DNA from 3 places in the Serratia sp. C2(1) genome. Region 2 is predicted to be linked to each of the others. Evidence: predicted binding sites of a transcription regulator. Region 2 holds the regulator's gene; each other region holds the start of a gene.
The links. Region 2 encodes sigma-54, which starts transcription at its own class of promoters, with help from an activator protein. Its sites were predicted from a motif close to GTTGGCACANNTTTCGCTNT; they were not measured.
Positions count from the first base shown of each region.

Region 1: a site for sigma-54 is predicted at 1,601-1,620, ahead of V2S86_RS16390 (circularly permuted type 2 ATP-grasp protein). Genes of this name have one in related genera too.
Region 3: a site for sigma-54 is predicted at 1,976-1,995, ahead of glnA (glutamate--ammonia ligase). Genes of this name have one in related genera too.

Region 1 is NZ_JAZFBA010000002.1:170,124-173,402, reverse strand. It holds gene pyrB (aspartate carbamoyltransferase) at 1-295, shown strand, start outside; gene pyrI (aspartate carbamoyltransferase regulatory subunit) at 308-772, shown strand; gene ridA (2-iminobutanoate/2-iminopropanoate deaminase) at 995-1,381, shown strand; gene V2S86_RS16390 (circularly permuted type 2 ATP-grasp protein) at 1,656-3,092, shown strand; gene V2S86_RS16385 (alpha-E domain-containing protein) at 3,086-3,279, shown strand, end outside.
Region 2 is NZ_JAZFBA010000003.1:223,555-226,833, forward strand. It holds gene lptA (lipopolysaccharide ABC transporter substrate-binding protein LptA) at 1-63, shown strand, start outside; gene lptB (LPS export ABC transporter ATP-binding protein) at 70-795, shown strand; gene rpoN (RNA polymerase factor sigma-54) at 846-2,279, shown strand; gene hpf (ribosome hibernation promoting factor) at 2,303-2,590, shown strand; gene ptsN (PTS IIA-like nitrogen regulatory protein PtsN) at 2,872-3,279, shown strand, end outside.
Region 3 is NZ_JAZFBA010000007.1:108,045-111,323, reverse strand. It holds gene glnL (nitrogen regulation protein NR(II)) at 1-299, opposite strand, end outside; gene glnA (glutamate--ammonia ligase) at 487-1,896, opposite strand; gene typA (ribosome-dependent GTPase TypA) at 2,267-3,279, shown strand, end outside.

The sequences.
Region 1 (3,279 bases), on a different contig from region 2:
CAGCATTGAAGAAGTGGTGCCGGAGCTGGATATTCTCTATATGACCCGGGTGCAGAAAGAGCGTCTGGATCCTTCGGAATACGCCAACGTGAAGGCGCAGTTCGTGCTGCGCGCGGCGGATCTGGCCGGCGCGCGCGCCAATCTCAAAGTGCTGCACCCGCTGCCGCGCATTGACGAGATCACCACCGACGTGGACACCACGCCGTACGCCTACTATTTCCAGCAGGCAGGCAACGGCATCTTCGCCCGCCAGGCATTGCTGGCGCTGGTATTAAACGCAGATTTGGCTCTTTAAGGGGGAACCGTCATGACTCAGGATAACAAACTGCAGGTTGAAGCGATCAAGTGCGGTACGGTGATTGACCATATCCCGGCGCAGGTGGGCTTTAAACTGCTGACGCTGTTCAAATTGACCGCCACCGACCAGCGCATCACCATCGGCCTGAACCTGCCCTCCAACGAGCTGGGCCGTAAAGACCTGATCAAAATCGAGAATACCTTCCTGACCGAGCAGCAGGCCAACCAGTTGGCGATGTACGCGCCGAAAGCCACGGTGAACCGCATCGACAACTACGAAGTGGTGCGCAAGCTGACCCTCAGCCTGCCGGACCATATCGACGGCGTGCTGACCTGCCCGAACGGCAACTGCATCAGCCGCAGCGAGCCGGTGGCGTCCAGCTTTGGCGTGAAATCCCGCGACGGCGACGTGCACCTGAAGTGCCGCTACTGCGAGAAAGAGTTCGACCATCAGGTGGTGCTGCAGGCGGATTGAAATATGCCCATTTGCCGGGAACGACGCTGTTAATCCGCGCGTCACTCCCTATAATGAGTCCCTGAAGATAATCTACCCACGTTGCTACCCAATGGATTTCGAGCCGCAGCCAGGCGGCAAGTACGAGAGTCCCCAGGAGCTGACTCAAGTCAGTGACTGGGGTGAGCGTACGCAGCCAACAACGCTGCGGTTTGAAAGACGAAGGGTATATCAGGAGAAAAAATGTCACGTAACATCAGCACTGAACTCGCCCCGGCAGCCATTGGTCCTTACGTGCAAGGCGTTGATCTGGGCAGCATGATCATCACTTCCGGCCAGATCCCGGTGGATCCGAAAACCGGCGCAGTGGCCGACGATGTTTCCGCACAGGCACGCCAGTCGCTGGAAAACGTTAAGGCGATCGTTGAAGCCGCCGGCCTGAAAGTCGCCGACATCGTGAAAACCACGGTCTTCGTGAAAGATCTGAACGATTTCGCCACCGTAAACGCCGCTTACGAAAGCTTCTTCACCGAGCACAACGCGCCGTTCCCGGCCCGTTCCTGCGTCGAAGTGGCCCGTCTGCCGAAAGACGTGAAAATCGAGATCGAAGCCATCGCCGTTCGTCGTTAATGCCACGACCCCGCGCCTAACGGTCAGCCATCGGCTGGCCGTTTTTATTTGCCCTGCCTGAAGCAACGATCCGTCAAGGTGCGCTATCAAGGATCATAGTGCCCCCAACGCCCCCCATTTTCGCCCCATTTTAAGGCAGCGCTCGCCGCTCCTGCACCCAAATCGCGCTTTCCCCTGCCTTTTTCCCGCTTTTTACGCCGGTTTTCGTCCCTTTCACATTTTGGCACATTTTATGCTCGATCCTGTTACAGCCTGCAATGTCAACGAGGTGACGATGCTAAATATCGATCTGTCCGCTTCACCGTTTTTTGATGAGATGCTTCTGGCTGAGGGTAAACACCGAGGCCACTACGAAGCTTACTGGCATTGGCTGCAACAGGCCGACCAAAAGGCCATTCAACGCAAAAGAGAAGAGGCTGCACTGCTGTTTCACCGGGTGGGCATTACCTTTAATGTTTACGGAGAGGATGACGGCGCCGAACGGCTGATCCCGTTCGACAGCGTGCCGCGCATCATCCCCGCCGGCGAATGGGCAATGCTCGATCGCGGCATTCGCCAGCGCGTACAGGCGCTCAACGCCTTCCTGCACGATATCTATCATCAACAACATATTCTGAAAGCCGGGATTATTCCGGCGGAACAGGTGCTGGCTAACGATCAGTATCAGCCCTGCATGCAGGGGGTCGATCTGCATCGCAATATTTACGCGCATATCGTCGGCGTAGATATGGTGCGCAACGGCGACGGCCAGTATTACGTGCTGGAAGACAATCTTCGCACCCCGTCCGGCGTGTCCTACATGCTGGAAAACCGCAAGATGATGATGCGCCTGTACCCTGAGCTGTTCGCCCAGCAGCGCATCGCCCCGGTGGAGCGCTACCCGTCGCACCTGCTGCAAACCCTGCGCGAAAGCTCGCCGATTAACGATCCTACCGTGGTGGTACTGACGCCGGGCCGTTTCAACAGCGCCTATTTCGAACACAGCTTCCTGGCGCAGCAGATGGGCGTGGAGCTGGTTGAAAGCGCCGATCTGTTCGTCAAGGACGGCGCGGTGTTTATGCGCACCACCGCCGGGCCGTGCAAGGTGGACGTTATCTACCGCCGGGTGGACGATGCCTTCCTCGATCCGCTGGCGTTCCGCCCGGACTCGATGCTCGGCGTGCCGGGGCTGCTTTCCGTCTACCGCGCCGGCAACGTGGTGCTGGCGAACGCCATAGGTACCGGCGTGGCCGACGACAAGTCGATCTACCCTTACGTGCCGGACATGGTGCGCTTCTACCTGCAGGAAGAGCCGATCCTCAACAACGTGCCCACCTGGCAGTGCCGCCACAAGAATGAGCTGTCGTACGTGCTGGCGAACCTGGAGCAAATGGTGGTGAAAGAGGTTCACGGCGCCGGCGGTTACGGCATGCTGATCGGGCCGGCGGCGACCAAAGACGAAATCGCCCACTTCCGCGCCCTGCTGCTGGCCAAACCGCACAACTACATTGCGCAGAACACGCTGGCGCTGTCGACCTGCCCGACCTTCGTCAACGACGGCCTGGCGCCGCGTCATATCGATCTGCGGCCATTTGCCCTGAGCGGCGCGGAAATTCGCCTGGTGCCCGGCGGCCTGACGCGCGTAGCGCTGGCGCAAGGCTCACTGGTGGTCAACTCGTCACAGGGCGGGGGAACCAAGGATACCTGGGTGTTGGAGGATGACGCATGCTGAGCCGAACTGCCAGTGAACTCTATTGGATGGCCCGCTATCTGGAGCGGGCGGAAAGCATCGCCCGGGTGCTCGACGTGACCAACAAACTGTCGATGATGCCGATCCGCGGCAGCGAGGATCATGATCTGCAGGTGCCGCTCAACCTGACCGGCACCGGGCAACTGTACGCCGCCGCCTATCCCGATCT
Region 2 (3,279 bases):
GTGACTACGGTTCTGGTACCGTCGCAGTTGCAAGACAAAAACGGGCAAAAGAAGAGTAACTAATCACTTATGGCTACACTCATCGCAGAAAACCTGGCGAAAGCCTACAAGGGCCGTAAAGTTGTTGAAGACGTCAGCCTGAAAGTGAAATCCGGCGAGATCGTTGGCCTGCTGGGGCCAAACGGCGCCGGCAAGACCACCACCTTTTACATGGTGGTCGGTATCGTCCAACGTGATGCCGGGCGCATCGTGATTGACGAAGAAGACATCAGCCTGCTGCCGCTGCACGCCCGTGCGCGCCGCGGCATTGGTTATTTGCCGCAGGAAGCGTCGATATTCCGTCGTCTGAGCGTGTATGACAACCTGATGGCCGTTCTGGAGATCCGCGAGGATCTCAGCAGCGAGCAGCGTGCAGACCGTGCGGTTGAGCTGATGGAAGAGTTCCATATCTCCCATCTGCGCGACAACCTGGGCCAGGCGCTTTCCGGTGGTGAACGCCGCCGCGTGGAAATCGCCCGTGCACTGGCGGCCAACCCGAAATTCATCCTGCTGGATGAGCCTTTCGCCGGGGTTGATCCCATTTCCGTTATCGACATTAAAAAAATTATCGAGCACTTGCGTGACAGCGGTCTGGGCGTGCTGATCACAGACCATAACGTGCGCGAAACGCTGGACGTGTGTGAACGCGCCTATATCGTCAGCCAGGGCAAATTGATTGCTCACGGCACGCCGGATGCCATTTTGGCTGATGAGCAGGTGAAACGCGTTTATCTGGGCGAAGAATTCCGCCTCTGAGTGCCGGCGCGTCCTGATGGACGACTGTTAACGGAAGTAGACTGAAGATTATGAAGCAAGGTTTGCAACTCAGGCTCAGCCAACAACTGGCCATGACCCCCCAGCTCCAGCAGGCTATTCGCCTGCTGCAGTTGTCCACGCTTGAGCTCCAGCAGGAGATACAGCTGGCGTTAGAGAGCAATCCCCTGCTTGAGCAGACCGATCTGCACGAAGAAATCGACGCCAAAGAGACGACCGAGACCGAAGGGCTGGATACCCGCGAGGCGCTGGAACAAAAGGACATGCCCGAAGAACTGCCGCTGGACGCCACCTGGGACGAAATCTACACCGCAGGCACGCCATCCGGCACCGGCACCGATTACAGCGATGATGAGTTGCCGGTCTATCAGGGCGAAACCACCCAGACGCTGCAGGATTACCTGATGTGGCAGGTGGATCTCACGCCCTTCTCCGATACCGATGTCGCCATTGCCACCTCGATAGTCGACGCCGTCGATGACACCGGCTATCTCACCGTGCCGCTGGAAGATATTCTGGAGAGCATGGGTGACGAGAATGTGACAATGGACGAAGTCGAAGCGGTTTTGAAGCGCGTGCAGCGTTTTGACCCGGTTGGGGTCGCCGCGCGCGATCTGCGCGACTGTTTGCTGATCCAGCTTTCCCAGTACGCAAAAGATACGCCCTACCTGGCTGAAGCGCGCCTGATCATCAGTGAACATCTGGCGCTGTTGGCCAATCACGACTTTCGCAGCCTGATGCGAACAACGCGGCTAAAAGAAGATACACTGAAAGAAGCGATGCTGCTGATCCAGTCCCTCGATCCGCGCCCGGGCCAGTCGATCAACACCGGCGAGTCAGAATATGTGATCCCGGACGTGCTGGTGCGCAAGGTGCAGGACAGTTGGACGGTAGAGCTCAACGCCGACAGCATTCCGCGGCTGAAGATAAACCAGCAGTACGCCGCCATGGGCAGCAGCGCGCGCAACGACAGTGACGGCCAGTATATCCGCAGTAATCTGCAGGAAGCGAAATGGCTGATCAAGAGCCTGGAAAGCCGTAACGACACCTTGCTGAAAGTCACGCGCTGCATCGTCGAGCAGCAACAAGCGTTTTTTGAACAGGGCGCCGAATTTATGAAGCCCATGGTGCTGGCGGATATCGCACAGGCCGTGGAGATGCATGAATCGACAATCTCACGCGTCACCACGCAGAAGTTTCTGCACAGTCCGCGCGGCATTTTCGAGTTGAAATATTTCTTCTCCAGCCACGTGAATACCGACAGCGGAGGCGAAGCCTCCTCTACGGCGATCCGCGCGTTGGTGAAGAAATTGATTGCGGCGGAAAACCCCGCCAAACCGCTCAGCGACAGCAAGCTGGCCACCCTGCTCTCCGATCAGGGGATCATCGTGGCGCGGCGTACCGTCGCCAAGTACCGAGAGTCTTTGTCCATCCCGCCGTCCAACCAACGTAAACAGTTGGTTTGACCTCAATAGAGAAGGAAGACACTATGCAGCTCAACATTACCGGACACCACATCGAAATCACCGAACCATTGCGCGAGTTCGTGAAGACCAAGTTCGCCAAACTCGAACAGTATTTTGACCGCATAAATCAGGTGTATGTCGTGCTTAGCGTGGAAAAAGTGCAGCAGATTGCGGAAGCGACGGTGCACGTGAATGGAGGCGAGTTGCATGCCACCTCGGAAGACGAGAACATGTATGCCGCAATTGACACCCTGATCGACAAACTGGCGCGTCAATTGAACAAACATAAAGACAAACTGAAACAACACTGACATTCTGGGCCGTCTCCGTCCGCGGGCACGGCTCAAACATAGCCCAGGTCGTCGGCGCGTTACTGTATTACCCTGGATAATTGGCGTTGCATCGAGGTGGCATGAGCGCTTATCCCGCGAACTTACACAGGTAAGTGATTCGGGTAAGTCAACTCAGCCAACCCAGAAGCGGCTTCAAGTATGACGGGTATGGGTACCGCGCCGATAAGCCATCAGGGTTAAACAAGGCGAAAAATCACCTCACAAGGCAACTTGCTGGTGTGGTTTTAAGTGAAGATGAGATGAACAACGAAACAATGCAATTAAGCTCGGTGTTAAACATCGAGTGCACCAAAAGCTCGGTACACTGCACCAGCAAGAAACGGGCTTTGGAGATTATCAGCGAACTGGCTGCAAAACAGCTCAACCTGCCGTCACAGGTGGTGTTTGACGCAGTTCTCACCCGGGAGCGCATGGGCAGTACCGGTATCGGCAACGGTATCGCCATTCCCCATGGCAAACTGGAAGAGGACACACTGCGGGCCGTTGGCGTGTTTATCCGTCTAGACCAACCTATTGCCTTTGACGCCATTGACAACCAGCCGGTCGATTTGCTGTTCGCCTTGCTGGTGCCGGCCGACCAATGTAAAACCCATTTGCATACCCTGTCTCTGGTCGCCAAGCGCCTGGCCGACAAAACCGTATGCCGC
Region 3 (3,279 bases), on a different contig from region 2:
GGCAGCGCCTGAGCGGTCAGGGAGAGGATATGCGCACGGCCGTCAACCACCAGGGTGACTTCGCTATCGGTAAAACCCTGGCCGGCACGCAGGCTCTCACGCATCAGATCGACGTTCAGCGAGAAATAACCCAGCAGGTCGGGCAGTGGTGTACCGAAAAGTTTACGGGAACTTTGCGCCAGCAGTTGTTGTGCCGCCGGATTGGCATAATGAACCGCCAGATCATCATCCAACAGCAGGATGCTGTTGATGAGAGAATTGAGGATCTGCCCAGCATCGGGCAGCTTGCCAGTTGCCATACAGCAGACTCCTGCACCTTTTTAGTGCATCTATGCTACCCCATCCGCGATGCGTGCGGTATGGAATAGTTTTGCAGAAAATACGGTGGAGAAAAAAACCCATCCGAAGATGGGCTGAAAGTTTCCACGGCAACAAAAAAACGACAACTAAAATGTGGTGCGCCATCCGCAGATGGCGCGGTAAGGCTTAAACGCTGTAGTACAGTTCGAACTCAACCGGATGCGGCGTCATGCGAACGCGGTCCATTTCTTCTTTGCGCAGGTCGATGTAAGCGTCGATTGCGTCGTCGGTGAATACGCCACCACGGGTCAGGAACTCACGGTCTTCGCTCAGTGCAGCCAGCGCTTCGTCCAGAGAACCTGCAACTTTTGGAATTTCAGCTTCTTCTTCCGGCGGCAGGTCATACAGGTTTTTGTCCATCGCATCGCCAGGGTGGATTTTGTTAATCACGCCATCCAGGCCTGCCATCAGCAGAGCCGCGAAGCACAGGTATGGGTTAGCCGCTGGATCCGGGAAACGGGCTTCGATACGGCGCGCTTTCGGGCTGGCAACCACTGGGATACGGATGGAAGCGGAACGGTTACGGGCTGAGTAAGCCAGCATGACCGGCGCTTCGTAGCCTGGGACCAGACGCTTGTAAGAGTTGGTGGTCGGGTTGGCCAAGGCATTGATCGCTTTAGCGTGCTTGATGATACCGCCGATGTAGAACAGGGCAGTTTCAGACAGGCCGCCGTATTTGTCGCCAGCGAACAGGTTGGTGCCGTTCTTGGACAGCGACATGTGGCAGTGCATACCTGAGCCGTTATCACCGAACATAGGTTTCGGCATGAAGGTCGCGGTTTTGCCAAATGCGTGAGCCACGTTGTGAACCACGTATTTGTAGATTTGGATTTCGTCGGCTTTCTTGGTCATGGTGTTGAAGCGGGTTGCCACTTCGTTCTGACCCGCGGTTGCCACTTCGTGGTGGTGCGCTTCGACCACCAGACCCATTTCTTCCATGGTCAGACACATGGTAGAACGGATGTCCTGTGAAGAATCGACCGGAGGAACCGGGAAGTAACCGCCTTTTACAGCCGGACGGTGGCCTTTGTTGCCGCCATCGTATTTGGTGCCGGAGTTCCATGCGCCTTCGACATCGTCGATAGCCACGTGAGAACCACGGATGCTGCTGCCGAAACGGATATCGTCGAACAGGAAGAACTCAGGCTCTGGCCCGAACAGTACGGTGTCCGCGATGCCGGAAGAGCGCAGGAAGTCTTCTGCACGCTTGGAAATGGAACGCGGGTCACGGTCGTAGCCCTGCATGGTGCCTGGCTCGAGAATATCGCAGCGAATAATCAGGGTGGATTCTTCGAAGAACGGATCCAGCACCGCAGTACTGGCGTCTGGCATCAGCACCATGTCAGATTCGTTGATGCCTTTCCAACCGCCGATCGAGGAGCCGTCAAACATTTTACCTTCTTCGAAGAAGTCGGCATTCACCTGATGAGCAGGGATGGTGACGTGTTGTTCTTTACCCTTGGTGTCAGTGAAACGCAGGTCTACGAATTTCACTTCATGCTCATTCAGCATCGTCAAAACGTGTTCAGCGGACATACTTAACTCTCCCGGATTTATCATTGTCGTCGTCGTGGAACGAATCTGTGGAACTGGCTGTTTTTGCCTTGAATAGACTAAAGCGAAAACTGTGCCAACTTTGCAAAAGCGCTTTAATGGCCTCCCTGCGCGGGTTTTGCACAGAATCAGTATGCACCATTAGTGATGCATTGCACTTAAATGGTGCAATTAGAGTGGTGTGGGGCACTGCAATGGTGCAAAAGTGCACCAACTGCTGCTTTTTGCACCGTGAAAGGGATCACAAACTGACCTGTACACAGTTGTTTATAAGAGACTGTTGTGATCTTGTTTAGTACCTCGCTTAATACGTGTACAATAGCGCGCTATTTCTAATGCCTGAGGCAAAGCTGTGATCGAAAATTTGCGTAACATCGCCATTATTGCCCACGTTGACCATGGTAAAACCACCCTGGTTGATAAGCTGCTGCAACAATCCGGTACTTTCGGAGAGCGTGTAGAAGCCACCGAACGCGTAATGGACTCCAACGATTTGGAGAAAGAGCGTGGGATTACCATCCTCGCAAAAAACACCGCCATTAATTGGAAAGACTACCGCATCAACATCGTGGATACCCCAGGACACGCCGACTTCGGCGGTGAGGTTGAGCGTGTGATGTCAATGGTTGACTCGGTGCTGCTGGTTGTGGATGCAATGGATGGCCCAATGCCGCAAACCCGCTTCGTGACCAAAAAAGCCTTCGCTAATGGTCTGAAGCCGATCGTGGTAATCAACAAGGTTGACCGTCCGGGCGCACGTCCTGACTGGGTTGTCGATCAGGTCTTTGACCTGTTCGTTAACCTCGACGCGACCGATGAACAGCTCGACTTCCCAATCATCTATGCTTCTGCATTGATGGGTATCGCGGGCACCGACCACAACGAGATGGCGGAAGACATGACTCCGCTGTATCAGGCGATCGTAGACCACGTGTCTGCGCCGCAGGTTGAGCTCGAAGCGCCGTTCCAGATGCAGATCTCTCAGCTGGACTACAACAACTACGTTGGCGTTATCGGTATCGGCCGTATCAAGCGCGGTAAGGTCAAACCTAACCAGCAGATCACTATCATTGATAGCGAAGGCAAAACCCGTAACGGTAAAGTCGCAAAAGTTCTGACCCACATGGGTCTGGAGCGTATCGAAGCGGCCGTGGCTGAAGCTGGCGACATCATCGCTATCACCGGTCTGGGCGAGTTGAACATCTCCGACACCATCTGTGACACCAACGCCGTTGAAGCGCTGCCTGCACTGTCTGTTGATGAACCGACCGTTACCATGTACTTCAACGTCAACACCTCTCCGTTCTGCGGTAAAGAAGGCAAGTACGTGACTTCACGTCAGATCCTCGACCGTCTGAACAAAGA